Regions from separate parts of the Providencia lanzhouensis genome, predicted to be linked through region 2. Evidence: riboswitches for the same ligand, from Rfam matches in the RefSeq annotation. Region 2 holds a riboswitch; the other holds the start of a gene.
The links. Region 2 has a riboswitch for thiamine pyrophosphate ahead of thiB (thiamine ABC transporter substrate binding subunit). Riboswitches for the same ligand answer to the same signal wherever they lie in the genome.

Region 1: linked by a shared signal. The riboswitch ahead of thiC (phosphomethylpyrimidine synthase ThiC) and the one ahead of thiB (thiamine ABC transporter substrate binding subunit) in region 2 are both predicted to bind thiamine pyrophosphate.

Annotation. Positions count from the first base shown of each region.
Region 1 covers NZ_CP174123.1:408,506-416,136, reverse strand. The annotation lists gene ACIH2S_RS01895 (ABC transporter permease) at 1-669, shown strand, start outside; gene ACIH2S_RS01890 (ABC transporter permease) at 656-1,471, shown strand; gene ACIH2S_RS01885 (ABC transporter ATP-binding protein) at 1,468-2,484, shown strand; gene ACIH2S_RS01880 (HAD family hydrolase) at 2,517-3,194, shown strand; TPP riboswitch at 3,403-3,515, shown strand; gene thiC (phosphomethylpyrimidine synthase ThiC) at 3,663-5,639, shown strand; gene thiE (thiamine phosphate synthase) at 5,623-6,300, shown strand; gene ACIH2S_RS01865 (HesA/MoeB/ThiF family protein) at 6,290-7,048, shown strand; gene thiS (sulfur carrier protein ThiS) at 7,036-7,236, shown strand; gene ACIH2S_RS01855 (thiazole synthase) at 7,239-7,631, shown strand, end outside.
Region 2 covers NZ_CP174123.1:3,321,618-3,329,248, forward strand. The annotation lists gene ACIH2S_RS15595 (thymidylate synthase) at 226-1,077, opposite strand; gene lgt (prolipoprotein diacylglyceryl transferase) at 1,237-2,133, opposite strand; gene ptsP (phosphoenolpyruvate--protein phosphotransferase) at 2,234-4,480, opposite strand; gene rppH (RNA pyrophosphohydrolase) at 4,485-5,018, opposite strand; TPP riboswitch at 5,132-5,224, shown strand; gene thiB (thiamine ABC transporter substrate binding subunit) at 5,286-6,290, shown strand; gene thiP (thiamine/thiamine pyrophosphate ABC transporter permease ThiP) at 6,266-7,631, shown strand, end outside.

The DNA of each region.
Region 1 (7,631 bases), 1.2 Mb from region 2:
CTTCAAGCATTTGAAAATACATTATGGCTTTCCATCATTAGTAGTTTGATAGGGCTATTTATCTCCTGTTTAACGGCATTTTCTATCTACAAAATGAGCGGAAAAGTACGCCGTTTAATGATTTCCTTTTCGACCATGGCGAGTAACTTTAGTGGCGTTCCTCTCGCCTTTGCTTTTGTTATTATTCTTGGGTTCAACGGCGCAATTACCCTGCAATTAAAAGCTTGGGGATGGATTGATGAATTCAACATTTACAGCGCGACTGGACTCATGTTGATTTACGTGTATTTCCAAATTCCTTTGGGGATTTTATTGCTGTATCCCGCATTTGATGCGCTCAAACCTGAGTGGGAAGATGCCGCAAAAACTATGGGAGCCAGCAAGTTAACCTATTGGCTGAAAGTGGGTATTCCGGTCATTTCTCCTGCACTGTTAGGCACATTTATTATCTTGGTTGCCAATGCCGTTGGCGCTTATGCCAGTACTTACGCACTCACCAGTGGTAACTACAACCTAGTGACTATCCGCATTGCCAGCCTTGTCTCTGGCGACCTGTTCTTAGAGCCAAATATGGCAGCCGCGCTATCCGTTGTTCTGATTGCGATCCTCGGGTTTATCACCGCCATTCACCACTGGTTATTAAAGCGGAGCTACCATGCTAAATCCTAATATTCGTAGCCCAAAAGCACCGAGTTTACTGTTTCATAAAATGGTTCTTGGTACCGTTGCCGCCATTCTTGCGCTGCCGATTATCGCCACCTTTATTTACTCCATTTCGAGCTCATGGGGTGCGACGATTATGCCTGATGCCCTATCCATCAAATGGTATCTACAACTATGGCAAGATCCACGATTTCTAATGGCATTTGGACGATCACTCTTGATCTGCTTTGGCACATTGCTGATCAGCGTGCTCGTGATTTTACCCATGACTTTTGCCGTTTTTTACCGCTTTCCAAACCTCAAAGGGTTGATGGATTTACTGATTATTCTCCCTTTTGCGATCCCACCCGTGGTCTCTTCAGTCGGTTTACTGCAAATCTTTGCGGATGAGCCATTCATGTTGGTCGGTACCCCGTGGATCTTAATTGGCACCTACTTCACCATTACATTGCCATTTATGTACCGCGCACTGGCGAATAGCTTTCAAGGAATCAATCTGCATGACTTAATGGACGCCGCTCACTTACTCGGTGCCAGCACCTTTAAGGCCTTTTTAATGATAGTGCTGCCAAATATCCGTAAAGGGTTATTGGTTTCTTTACTGATTTCCTTCTCATTCTTAATGGGGGAGTTCGTATTCGCCAATATCTTAGTGGGAACCCGTTTCGAAACCTTGCAGATCTATCTGTTTAATATGCGCCAAACTAGCGGACACTTTACCTCTGCGCTAGTGATGTCTTACTTCTTATTTACGTTGCTGCTGACTTGGTTAGCAACGCGCTTGAATCGTGCGGGAGATGAACGATGAGCTACGTCATTGCGGAAAACCTAACTAAATCCTTTGGTCAGAACCAAGTATTCTCTGATATCCAGTTTACGATTGAACAAGGGGAATTTATTACGCTATTGGGGCCAAGTGGCTGTGGGAAATCCACGTTACTGCGCTGTATTGCGGGACTTGAACAGCCTGACAGCGGGGAGCTGTATATCAACCGCCAGAATATCACTCAGCAGCCAGCTCAACAGCGCGGCGTGGGCATGGTGTTTCAAAGCTACGCTCTATTCCCAAATATGACCGTGGCTGAAAACATCGCGTTTGGGTTGAAAATGCGTAAGATGCCCCCCGCTGAGCGAGATAAAGCCGTGGCAGAAGTCATTGATATGGTGGAATTACAAGGAAAAGAGAACCAATATCCGCACCAGCTTTCGGGTGGTCAGCGCCAACGTGTCGCCCTCGCCCGTGCATTGGTGATGAAGCCGCAAATTTTACTCCTCGATGAGCCGTTATCCGCCCTTGATGCACGTATTCGTAAGCACTTACGCCAGCAAATTCGTGAAATCCAGCGAGAGCTGAAGCTCACTACCATTTTCGTCACCCACGACCAAGACGAAGCAATGATTATGTCTGACCGCATCTTCTTAATGAACAAAGGCTCGATTATCCAAAGCGATACCGCGGAAAATATCTATACTCAGCCTGCCACTGAATTTGTGGCTCGATTTATGGGGCATTACAATCTGGTGGAAGCAGAAAAAGCCAATGGGATGTTGGGCGTCAATTTACAAGGCACCCTCGCCATTCGCCCTGAGTCCATTTATGTTCGCGAAGTCGGACGCCAATATGGCAGCCATATTTCCGCCCCTGTAGATGCCGTGATCCTTGACCACCAGCTTTTAGGGAATATTATTCGCTATAGCGTGAACACGCCTGCGGGGGATATGACCGTAGACTTGCTCAACCGCTCATCCGAGCGTTTATTTGAGCCAGGCACACGCCTTGAGTTAATGTTTAATAAAAATGAAATTCGTGCTTTAAGTTAATCAACGACGAGCTAGTCAACGAAAGGAACCTCATGCAAAACCCGTCTACACAAACCAAATTAGCGATTTTTGATCTCGATGACACCCTGATCCGTGGCGATAGTAGCGTACTTTGGACGCAATATTTGTGGGATAAGAAAATCATTACCGACCCGCGTTTTGTCGAAGCCGATAAAGAGATGATGGCGCAATACAACGCGGGCAATTTGGATATGGTGACTTACTTAAAGTTTAGTTTGCAGACCCTTGCTGGCATCAAGACAGAGCAAGTCGATGAGTGGTTAGATGATTTTGTGGATACCATTATCATTCCGCGCATTTACCCTAGCGCATTAAGCACTATCGCCTCATATCGATCTCAAGGGATCCCGATCATTGTGATCTCTGCAACGGTTACCTTTATCGTGAAGAAGATCGCGGATCACCTTGGCGCCGATGTCACGATGGGAATTGATATTAAGCGTTCAAATGGCTGCTACACCACCGAAGTTGACGGTATCCCGACCTTTAAAGAGGGTAAAGTTAAGCGTTTAACTCAGTGGATTTCCCACCAGCCAATCACCGATGCGTATATTTATTTCTACACCGATTCCGCCAATGACCTACCTATGTGTCATTTCGCCGATGAGACATTTATCGTCAACGGCGACCCGCGCCTTCTCCAAGCCGCCAACGAAAATCACTGGCCACAATATTCGTGGAGTTTGTAAAACCCATATTTAGCCAACCTAGTTTTAACTTTTAATTTCTAGGTTTTGGATTTTTACCCAATACACTGATTTCCCCTAAATTATTCGAGTGAGAAGAAGGCGGCAAGCGAGGATATCCCTAGGAGCATACACAAGTATGTGACTAGGGTAGCCGAGAGAAGCCAACGCACTTATCGCTTGAAGAATGACGGGGAAACTTTATACTGATTAATTCTTGTCGGAGTGCCTAGCATGTGCAAACATCAGGCTGAGACCGTTAATTCGGGATCCGCGGAACCTGATCGGGTTAATACCCGCGAAGGGAACAAGAGTAATCATTCAGCGCAATTTTCGCTTATTTATTTGGCGAAAAACTAGCCGCAACGCCTTACCATTACTCCTCCGAACTCCAGACAAGCAACTTTCTTTCGATAAACCCGCTATTGGCGCTTTACGCCGTATAGCCTGTGACGATGTCAGGAAATTGCTATGTCCAATAATGCTAATAATGCTAATAATGCAGTTATACCGAGTACCGATATTTCCTCTAAAGCTGCACCAGCACGCTCTCGAAAAGAGCAGCGTGATGCCGCAGAAGACTTTATCAATACCATTTCCGGTGTTTCATTCCCTAACTCTGAACGTATCTACCTGCAAGGCTCGCGGGATGATATCCAAGTTCCCATGCGCGAAATCCAGCTCTCCCCAACGCTTATCGGCGGAGACAAAGATAATCCCAAATTTGAAGATAACGAGGCCGTCCCTGTTTATGACACCTCAGGTCCTTACGGCGACCCGGCCTCTGAACTCAATGTTCACAAAGGATTGAAAAAAATCCGTGCGCCGTGGATCAGTGAACGCGCGGATACTGTTGCTGTCGAAAATCTCAGCTCCGACTTTACCCAGCAGCGCTTAGCCGATGCGGGCTTAGATCACTTACGTTTTAATCACCGCCCTGCACCACTGAAAGCGCAAACAGGCAAATGCGTCACTCAGTTGCATTATGCTCGTCAAGGTATTGTGACCCCTGAAATGGAATTTATCGCCATCCGTGAAAATATGGGTCGTGAACGCATTCGCAGTGAAGTGTTAAGGCAGCAACATCCGGGGCAAAGCTTTGGTGCTATTTTGCCAGAAAATATTACGCCGGAATTTGTACGCCAAGAAGTGGCGGCAGGTCGCGCTATCATCCCTGCCAATATTAACCATCCAGAATCTGAGCCGATGATTATCGGGCGCAATTTCTTAGTGAAAGTGAATGCCAATATCGGTAACTCCTCCGTGACTTCATCCATCGAAGAAGAGGTGGAAAAACTGATTTGGTCTACTCGCTGGGGTGCAGATACGGTGATGGATTTATCCACAGGTCGTTATATTCACGAAACCCGCGAATGGATTTTACGTAATAGCCCAGTGCCAATTGGTACCGTACCTATCTACCAAGCGCTCGAAAAAGTGAACGGTGTTGCTGAAAACCTCACGTGGGAAATGTTCCGCGATACTCTGCTAGAGCAAGCCGAACAAGGAGTAGATTACTTCACTATCCATGCCGGCGTTTTACTGCGCTACGTACCAATGACGGCGAAGCGCCTGACCGGCATAGTCTCCCGTGGCGGCTCTATCATGGCGAAATGGTGTTTATCCCACCACCAAGAAAACTTCCTGTATGAGCATTTCCGTGAAATTTGCGAAATTTGTGCCGCTTATGATGTATCGCTGTCGCTTGGAGATGGGTTACGTCCGGGTTCTGTGCAAGATGCCAACGATGAAGCCCAATTCTCAGAGCTGCATACCTTAGGCGAGCTCACCAAAATTGCGTGGGAATACGATGTGCAGGTGATGATTGAAGGACCGGGGCATGTGCCGATGCAGATGATCCGCCGCAATATGACCGAAGAGCTAGAGCACTGCCACGAAGCCCCATTCTATACGTTAGGCCCCCTAACCACCGATATCGCACCGGGCTATGACCACTTCACTTCCGGTATTGGCGCAGCAATGATCGGCTGGTTTGGTTGTGCGATGCTGTGCTACGTGACGCCAAAAGAGCACCTTGGTTTACCGAACAAAGAAGACGTCAAACAGGGGCTGATTACCTACAAGATTGCTGCCCACGCCGCTGATCTCGCGAAAGGTCATCCGGGTGCACAAATTCGTGATAATGCCATGTCCAAAGCGCGTTTTGAGTTCCGTTGGGAAGACCAGTTTAACCTCGCCCTAGACCCTGAAACCGCGCGTAAATATCACGATGAAACCTTACCGCAAGCGTCAGGGAAAATCGCCCACTTCTGCTCTATGTGTGGACCAAAATTCTGCTCCATGAAGATTTCCCAAGAAGTTCGTGACTATGCTGCACAAAAAGAGGCGGGCATGGAGCAGATGTCGGAAGCTTTCCGCGCTCACGGTAGCGAACTCTATCATGGGGCTGAGATTGCTGAGGTCGTGAGTGATGAACAAAACGCTTAATCTCCCGAATAGTCCATTTCCACCGACCGAGCACTGCCTCGGTCTGTACCCGGTTGTGGATTCTGTTGAATGGATTGAACGCCTGCTAAATGCAGGTGTTTCCACCTTGCAATTGCGCATCAAAGACAAGCAAGACCACCAAGTACGTGAACAGATCCAGCAAGCAATAGCCCTTGGTAAGCAGCATAATGCCCGATTATTTATTAATGACTATTGGCGTTTAGCCATAGAGCTGGGTGCCTATGGCGTACACTTAGGGCAAGAAGATCTGGAAACTACCGATCTAGTAGCGATTCACCAAGCGGAGCTACGGCTGGGGATCTCCACCCACGATCCTGATGAAGTCGCGATTGCCAAAACGGTGCGTCCGTCTTATATCGCACTGGGGCATATCTTTCCAACCCAAACCAAGCAGATGCCTTCCTCGCCGCAAGGTTTAGAAGCGTTAAAACAGATGGTTGAGGAGACGCCAGACTATCCGACAGTGGCAATAGGCGGGATATCCATTGAACGCGTGCCTGCCGTGCTCGCCACTGGCGTTGGCAGTGTAGCGGTTGTCAGTGCCATCACACAAGCCGATGACTGGCAAAGTGCAACGCGAACATTGCTGGATCTGGTTGAATCGACCTCTCGCTTAAAGGAAAACGACCATGCTCAATGATCTCGAATTTATGCGTTATAGCCGCCAATTACTGCTTGAGGATGTCAGCCCTGAAGGGCAACAAAAACTCAAACAAAGCAAGGTACTGATTGTCGGTTTAGGTGGACTAGGCTCCCCTGCAAGTTTGTATCTTGCGGGAGCGGGTGTCGGTGAATTATGGATAGCGGATCATGATGACCTGCATGTGTCTAACTTGCAGCGCCAAGTGCTGTATGACACGCAGGATATTAACCAGTCGAAAGCGCAGCTGGCCGCAGCGCGTTTAAAGCAGCTTAACCCCCATACTAAGACGCGCATTTTCCAACAAAAGCTTGATGCGGACAGCTTACTTCCCTTAGTGGAACAGGTGGATTTGGTGCTGGATTGCTGTGACAACATGGCCACTCGCCATGCGGTCAATGCCGCGTGCGTCATTAGCAATACCCCGCTCGTCAGCGGCAGTGCCGTTGGCTTTGGTGGGCAATTGATGGTTCTTGAGCCTCCTTTTCAATCTGGCTGCTACGCCTGTTTGTATCCCGACCAAGAAGAACCACAACGTAACTGCCGCACGGCGGGGGTTTTAGGTCCGGTGGTAGGAGTGATTGGGACGTTACAAGCATTAGAAGCCATCAAATTGCTGGTGGGATTACCGTCCCCGTTAAGTGGAAAACTACGCCTGTTTGATGGAAAGCAGCAGCAATGGAATACCTTGCAGCTGACCCGTTCAAAACATTGCCCTGTCTGCCGAGAGGTCACATGCATATCATAATCAATGACCAGCCGATGAAGGTTGAACCGCCCATTACCGTCCACCAGCTATTAACGCAACTCGGGCAAAGTACATCCGGCTCAGCACTGGCTATCAACCAAGTCATCATTCCTAAAAGCCAGTGGGAAAGTCATTTTTTGAATGAACAAGACAACATTCTGCTGTTTCAAGCTATCGCAGGGGGTTAATGATGTTAAAAATTGCTGATGTCACTTTTCAGTCACGTTTATTTACCGGAACAGGCAAGTTTGCCAATCCAACATTAATGCAGCAAGCCATCCAAGCATCGGGCAGCCAGCTGGTGACCATGGCGATGAAACGCGTTAATTTACGTGGGCAAGATGATGGTATTTTACAGCCACTTCAAGAGTTAGGAGTTAAATTGCTTCCCAATACTTCCGGCGCCAAGAATGCCCAAGAAGCGATTTTTGCTGCGCGTCTCGCTCGTGAAGCCCTCGGCACTCATTGGGTAAAACTCGAAATCCATCCCGATGTCCGTTACTTATTGCCAGACCCTATCGAAACGTTACTCGCAGCAGAGCAACTGGTTAAAGAAGGATTTGTGGTGTTGCCTTATTGCAGC
Region 2 (7,631 bases):
CCCGAAAAATAAGGGAGACAGGTCAGAATAGTTTTCGGGGATAAGGCAAAAATTGGAAATAGCGGAAGTAATAAGGATGAAAGAGAGTAAGCGTTAATCGAGGTGTAAAGGTATGGAGCAGCTTAAAAAATCGAATGAGCCGTAAAGATAATAAAAAACAAAGGCATAAACCGTATTATTTACAGGGTCTATGCGTGTCTATGCCTTTATATCAATCTACCCGCATTAAACCGTAAATGGATATTTTATTGCTTCGTGGCACTGATAACCTTCTAAGATGAAATCATCAGTTGTTACCCACGTTTCAAGATCTTCCAAGGTTTTAATTTCAGGGTTAATCGTCAAGCTTGGAGATGGATATGGTTCACGTTTTAATTGAACATCACGCATTAAAGGCAATTGGTTTTCATAAATATGTGCGTTCACAATTTTATGATAAGCCTTACCGGCTTTGTGACCCGTAATACGCGCCATTAGTGCCAGCAGTACAAAACATTGAACCTGATTAAAATTAAGCCCAAGAGGAACATCACAGCTACGTTGGTATGACGTCAAATGCAGCGTATCGCCAAGTAGTGAAAACGTGTGAGTGTGCATGCAAGGACGTAAGCAGCCCATTTCGAACTCACCAGGGTTATAGAAAGTCACGATTTCGGCGCGGTCATCAATGCCGTTTTTCAGGTTATTAACCACTTTCTTTAATTGGTCAAGATGAGAGCCATCAGGGCGCTGCCATGAGCGACCTTGGACGCCATAAACGCGCCCCATATCATCTTCACCTTTACGATGCGGGTTATCTAACCATGCTTGGTTTTCATTAGCATTGGCATTCCAAGTATTACAACCAATTTCACGGAACTGCGCTGCATTATCATAGCCACGCAAGTACCCTAATAACTCGGCAATAGCGGCTTTATAAAAGCTTTTACGCGTCGTAATTAAAGGGAATTGATTGTTGCCCACATCATATTCGAGGTCGGCATTAATCACGGTTAAACAGCGAACACCAGTACGCTTATTTTCAACCCATTGACCTTCATCGATAATACGTTGGCATAACTCAAGATACGGCTTCATAGTGGCTCTCTTACTCCGAAATACAGGCGGTTTGTGTTATCGAATATCCATCAATAACACAAACCGAAAATGACTTAATTTACTGCTTATTAGCGCGATTTGCTGTCTACATTATTAACAGTCTACGTGACTTGCTATCGACGCTACTTGCTATCTACGCTACTTACTCTCAACGTTTTTAGCGGGCTTATGGGCTGGGATATTTTTACCGTATTTGTAAGCCCAGACAATCATCAATACACCGATAATAATCATCGGAATCGAGAGGATTTGCCCCATACTGATACCACCGAATAAACCTAATTGTGCATCTGGTTGTCTGAAGAATTCAACGATGATACGGAATGCACCATAACCGATAAGGAACAGGCCCGATACGCTCCCCATTGGGCGAGGTTTACGTACAAATAAATTCAATATCAAGAATAAAACGATACCTTCTAAAACCATTTCATACAGCTGGGATGGGTGTCTTGGCAATACACCGTATTGCTCAAGAATAGGCAACAGAGAGGGGTCTTGTGCCGCAAGTTGGATATCTTCACTTCTTGAATGAGGGAATAAAAATGCCCATGGTGTATCTAGGGTAACCCGTCCCCATAGCTCGCCATTAATAAAGTTACCGATACGCCCCATTCCAAGACCAAAAGGAATCAACGGTGCAACAAAATCAGAAACTTGTAAGAAACGGCGTTTCGTGCGATAGGCAAACCACATCATGGCACAGATAACCCCAATCAAGCCACCGTGGAAGGACATGCCGCCATCCCACACTTTGAACAGATACAGAGGGTCATCTAAGAAAACAGGCAAATTATAGAAGAAAACATAGCCAAGTCGTCCACCTACAAATACACCGACAAAACCAATGTACAACAAGTTCTCGACTTCATTTTTTGTCCAGCCACTGTTTGGCTTAGAAGCGCGACGTCCCGCTAACCATAGCGCAAAAACGAATCCGACAAGGTACATAAAACCATACCAGTGCAAAGAGACTGGGCCAATCGAGAACATTACAGGATCAATTTCCGGAAATGCTAAGTAACTGTTACTCATCGTTCCCCACTTTAAAATAATTGAGTCAAAAATTATGTCGCATAATAACACGAGGTTATTGCCAGCATATAATTACATATTAATAACATAGAAGATCAAACTAGATCCCGCCACGCACAAAACCACCAAGTCCATTTCTTTCCATAAACTCGCTAATCTTATGGCGAACATTTTCGCTGGTTTCTGCGCCGAGCAAATCAGGCACTAACTCAGCCATCAATTGAGGATCAAGCTGACGAATTAAATATTTCATGCGAGGAACACTGCGCCCACTCATACTCAAACTACGATAACCTAATGCAATCAGCACCATAGCACTTAATGGCTGTCCAGCCATTTCACCACATACACTAATCGGCAGGCCTATACGCTGACATTCCATATGTACCATGGATAGAAAACGCACCACCGCAGGGTGCAGGTTATCATAGAGCGCCGCCACATGAGTGTTATTACGGTCGACGGCGAGTAAATATTGTGTAAAGTCGTTGGTACCTATCGAAATAAAATCAACTCGCTGCTTTAACTCTGGCAGTAAAAACAGGAGTGAAGGTACTTCCAACATCACGCCAATTGGAGGTAAATCAATCGATTTTCCGAGTTGTTGGCTCACTTCATTTTTGGCGCGATTAATCAGCCCAATAGCCTCATCCACTTCATTAATGCTAGTGATCATCGGCAATAAAATACGTAAATTGCCCGTATCTTGGTTAGCTCTCAGCATAGAACGCAATTGGATTAAAAAGATTTCAGGCTGATCCAGCATGATTCGGATCCCACGCCACCCCAAGCAAGGATTTTCCTCGCTGATCGGCATGTAAGGCAGTTGTTTGTCTGCACCGATATCTAAGGTTCTTAATACCACCGGTTTCGTTGCAAAAAGTTGCAATACATCCCGATATAACTGCTTCTGTTCATCCTCAGATGGAAAGCCATTGTGCAGCATAAATGGCAGTTCGGTTCGATATAATCCAACACCATCCACCCCATCATGAATTTGCTGTTCATAGCGAGGGCTCAATCCGGCGTTGAGGCAAATATCCACATGCTCACCGTTTTTGAGTACTGCATCTTGAGAAAGTGTGCCTTCCGCTAATCGGCTAAGCACATTTTCTTCTTCAATAATTTGCTGGTATTCCTGAGCAATAAAATTTTCAGGCTCAATAAACACTTCGCCACGATAGCCATCCAAAATCAGATGGCGATTATGTAATAAGGAAGGCTCAATATCCGCCCCCATAATCGCGGGGATCCCCATCGCTCGGATCAAGATTGCAGAGTGGGAGTGCGTTGCACCATCGCGCACAATCACACCCGCTAATTGCTCAAGCGGTAATTCAGCAAGAACGCTCGCACTTAGCTCATCAGCCACCAAAATAAAACGGTCTGGCCATTGGCTAGTGGGTGTCAGTGAATCATCGAGATGAAATAATAAGCGCTGCCCTAAGGTGCGAAGGTCAGAGCCACGCTCTCTTAAATAGAGGTCACGTAAACGTGAGAACTGCAAAGCGTAATCTTCGATGACGGTTTTCACTGCCCATTCAGCCACCGCCCCTTGATTAATCGCTGTAAATAACCGCTTTTTCAGTTGGGGGTCATTAAGCAAGTGGTTATACAAGTCGAAAATAGCTGAGCTTTCTTTCGATGAGCTCGCCATAAACCGCTTACTAATACGACGAAATTCTGCCGCCGCACTTTCCAGCGCTATCACTAAGCGTTGACGCTCTTCATCAATATTCAATGTGGTCGCTTGATACACATTGTCTAAAGAAGGTTGAGAGGTATCTTGCCAACCATAAGCCATCGAAATTCCTTGAGAAACAGGGATAGCTTTGAGGCGATTTTGTCGATATTGCCCGAAAATACCTTTTGTTTGCGCTTGGGATAAAATCACCGCTAACTGCATTGATAGCGTGACCATAAAGGACTCTTCCGTCTCGCTGAATAACCGTTTTTCTCGCTGCTGAACCACCAGCACGCCCAGTAATTGACGTCGATAAACAACAGGCACACCTAGAAAGGCTTTGAGCTGTTCTTCTTTGAGTTGAGGGAGGTATTTAAATTGCGGGTGTTCGCGAATATCAGCGAGGTTCAACATTTCCGATTGTCGACCGACTGCGCCAACAACTCCTTCGTCGAATCCTAAACGAATAGCAATCCCGCTAGGCTTTTTCAGCCCGCGGGTTGCCATTAGGTAATAACATTGGCGAGGATGATCGGCTAAGTAAATCGAGCACACATCGGTGCGCATTGCTTTGCACGTCTCATTGACCAAAACTTCAAGAGCTTGAGTCAGACTGGTCGCCATCGCAACCTTTTCGACAATGTCACGTAAACGCGTCAACATAGGCTTACTTAACTCCGCGCCTACGATTATTAAAAACAGGTCGTTGTGGTAATTTCTGTTCCTGCAAAGGCATAACTACGGGAGCGAATTCCTTCATCACGCGGCGATAAACTTCGCGCTTAAAAGAGACCACTTGCCTAACAGGATACCAATAACTGACCCACCGCCAGCCGTCAAATTCTGGCGATTTACTGCGCTGCACGTTTATATCGGCGTCATTACATTGGAGTTGAAGTAAAAACCAACGTTGTTTCTGTCCAATACAAACAGGTTTTGTATCCCAACGCACCAAACGCTTAGGTAATTTGTAGCGTAACCAATTACGGGTAGATGCAAGTAACCTTACATCTTTACGCTGTAGTCCGACTTCCTCGTATAACTCACGATACATCGCTTGTTCTGGCGATTCCCCCGGGTTAATCCCACCTTGAGGAAATTGCCAAGAATGCTGACCATAACGGCGAGCCCATAAGACTTGACCTTGCCGATTACAAATTACAATTCCTACATTCGGGCGGTAGCCATCATCATCGATCACTAGACTACCTCAATAACCAAATTTGAAAGATGCCTAATTGTTTCACACATACCCAAACTGGTAAACCTATATCAATACAGTTTGCAGATATGTCTGAAGTAATTACAATAGTCTGCGTCTCAACGGGGTGCCAATTTGGGCTGAGAAATAACCCGTAGAACCTGATCCGGCTAATACCGGCGTAGGGATTTGAGCTACCGTCTACAAATTATTGTATCGGTCCCTCCTCAAATCCTGTGTTTTTTTATGATTTACGCAGGAATTACAATGACTAAAAATAAACTCTTTACCTCACTCATTGCCTTAACCACCTTAAGTTTTGCTGCATTCGCCTCTGCCGAGAAACCAACGTTGACGGTGTATACCTATGATTCCTTTGCTGCGGAATGGGGACCAGGCCCTCAAATCAAAAAGAATTTCGAAGCTCAATGTGAATGCGAGTTAAAACTGGTTTCTCTAGGGGATGGTGTTGCACTACTGAATCGCCTACGTATGGAAGGGGAAAAAAGCAAAGCCGACATTATCTTAGGGTTAGATAACAACTTACTCGACTCCGCAGAAAAAACCGGCTTATTTGCCCCTGCAGATATCAAAACGGATGCGCTTAAATTACCTATCGAATGGACGAGCAAAACATTCATTCCTTATGATTATGGCTATTTCGCCTTTATCTATGACACCAATAAAATCAAACAGCCGCCAAAAAGCATGGACGAACTGCTTGATAGCAAAAACAATTGGAAAATCATTTACCAAGATCCACGTACCAGCACCCCAGGATTAGGATTAATGCTGTGGATTGAGAAAATCTACGGCGATAAATCGGCTGATGCATGGAAGAAAATGGCAGCCAAAACACTGACCGTGACCAAAGGTTGGAGTGAGTCTTATGGCTTGTTCTTAAAAGGTGAAGGAGATTTTGTCCTGAGCTACACCTCCTCGCCGGGTTACCAAATTTTAAATGATAAGAAAGACAACTACGCGGCAGCACTATTCGATGAAGGGCATTATATGCAAGTCGAAGTGGCGGCAAGATTGAAACACAGCCCTCAACCTGAGCTGGCAAAACAGTTCTTACAATTTATGTTAACCCCTGAATTCCAAGGCACATTACCAACCACTAACTGGATGTATCCGGTTATCGATATGCCGTTGCCTGAAGTGTATAACGTGCTACCACTGCCTGCTAAATCCCTACAATTTAGCGCGGGAGAAGTGGCTAAAGAACGTCAAACGTGGACACGTTTATGGCAAACCGCCGTCAGTCGTTAATCAATTTAACCTTATTACCGGGGGCAATAGCCTCCGGTCTTTTAATCGTCGTTGCCCTGCTCGCTTTTGGGGCGCTGTGGTTTTTCGCACCTGAAATTTCCCTCAGCGAGATAATCGAAGATGATTATTTATGGCATGTCATCGGTTTTACGTTTTGGCAGGCATTGCTTTCCGCTATTTTTTCCATTATTCCCGCTATTTTTCTTGCAAGAGCCCTGTATCGCCGGCGATTTTGGGGAAGAATGCTCTTGCTCCGCTTGTGTGCAATGACCCTTGTTTTACCCGTTTTAGTCGCCGTTTTCGGTATTTTGTCGGTATATGGACAAACCGGATGGCTAGCAAAACTGTGCCTATGGCTTGGTGTTGACTATCAGTTTTCCCCTTATGGTCTGCGTGGCATTTTATTGGCGCATATCTTTTTCAATATGCCACTCGCAACCCGGATGTTGCTGCAATCCCTTGAAAATATTGCCATTGAGCAGCGTCAAAGCGCCGCTCAATTAGGGTTCAATGAGTGGCAACAATTTACCCTTTTAGAGTGGCCTTATTTACGCCGTCAGATGTTGCCAACAGGCGCGCTGATTTTTATGCTCTGTTTTGCCAGCTTTGCGACAGTACTGGCTCTGGGCGGTGGCCCTGCGGCGACCACTATCGAACTCGCGATTTACCAAGCACTGAGCTACGACTTTGATTTAGGGCGTGCCACACTGCTTGCGTTAATTCAGTTGGGATGTTGCGTAGGATTAATGCTTATTTGCCAACGTATTAACCATGCCTTTTCCGTTGGATTTAGCCACCAAACATCATGGTTTGATCCTGCCGATAACCTGTTTCGCCGTTTACGTGACTGGCTGGTGATTGCTGCAGCTATTTTGCTATTAATTCCGCCGTTATTAGCGGTGATTGTTGATGGGCTCAACGGTCAATTACTGGATGTTTTACAGCAATCTGCGTTATGGCAAGCCACATTGACCTCACTGTTTATTGCACTCTGTGCTGGAATTTTGTGCGTGATCCTCACGCTAATGCTGCTATGGAGTAGCCGTGAACTGCGTTTAAGAAATGCATTAAAACTCGGACAGGCCATTGAGCTAAGCGGGCTGATTATTCTGGCGATGCCGGGCATTGTGCTGGCGACAGGCTTTTTTATCTTTTTCAATGAAACCATTGGAATACCCGAAACACCTTATCCGTTGGTGATCATGACTAACGCCTTGCTCGCTATCCCTTACGCGCTAAAGGTACTGGATAACCCAATGCGAGATCTGGCTCAACGCTATAATCCGTTATGCCAATCACTCGAAATTACTGGTTTTAATCGATTTAAAATCATTGAATTAC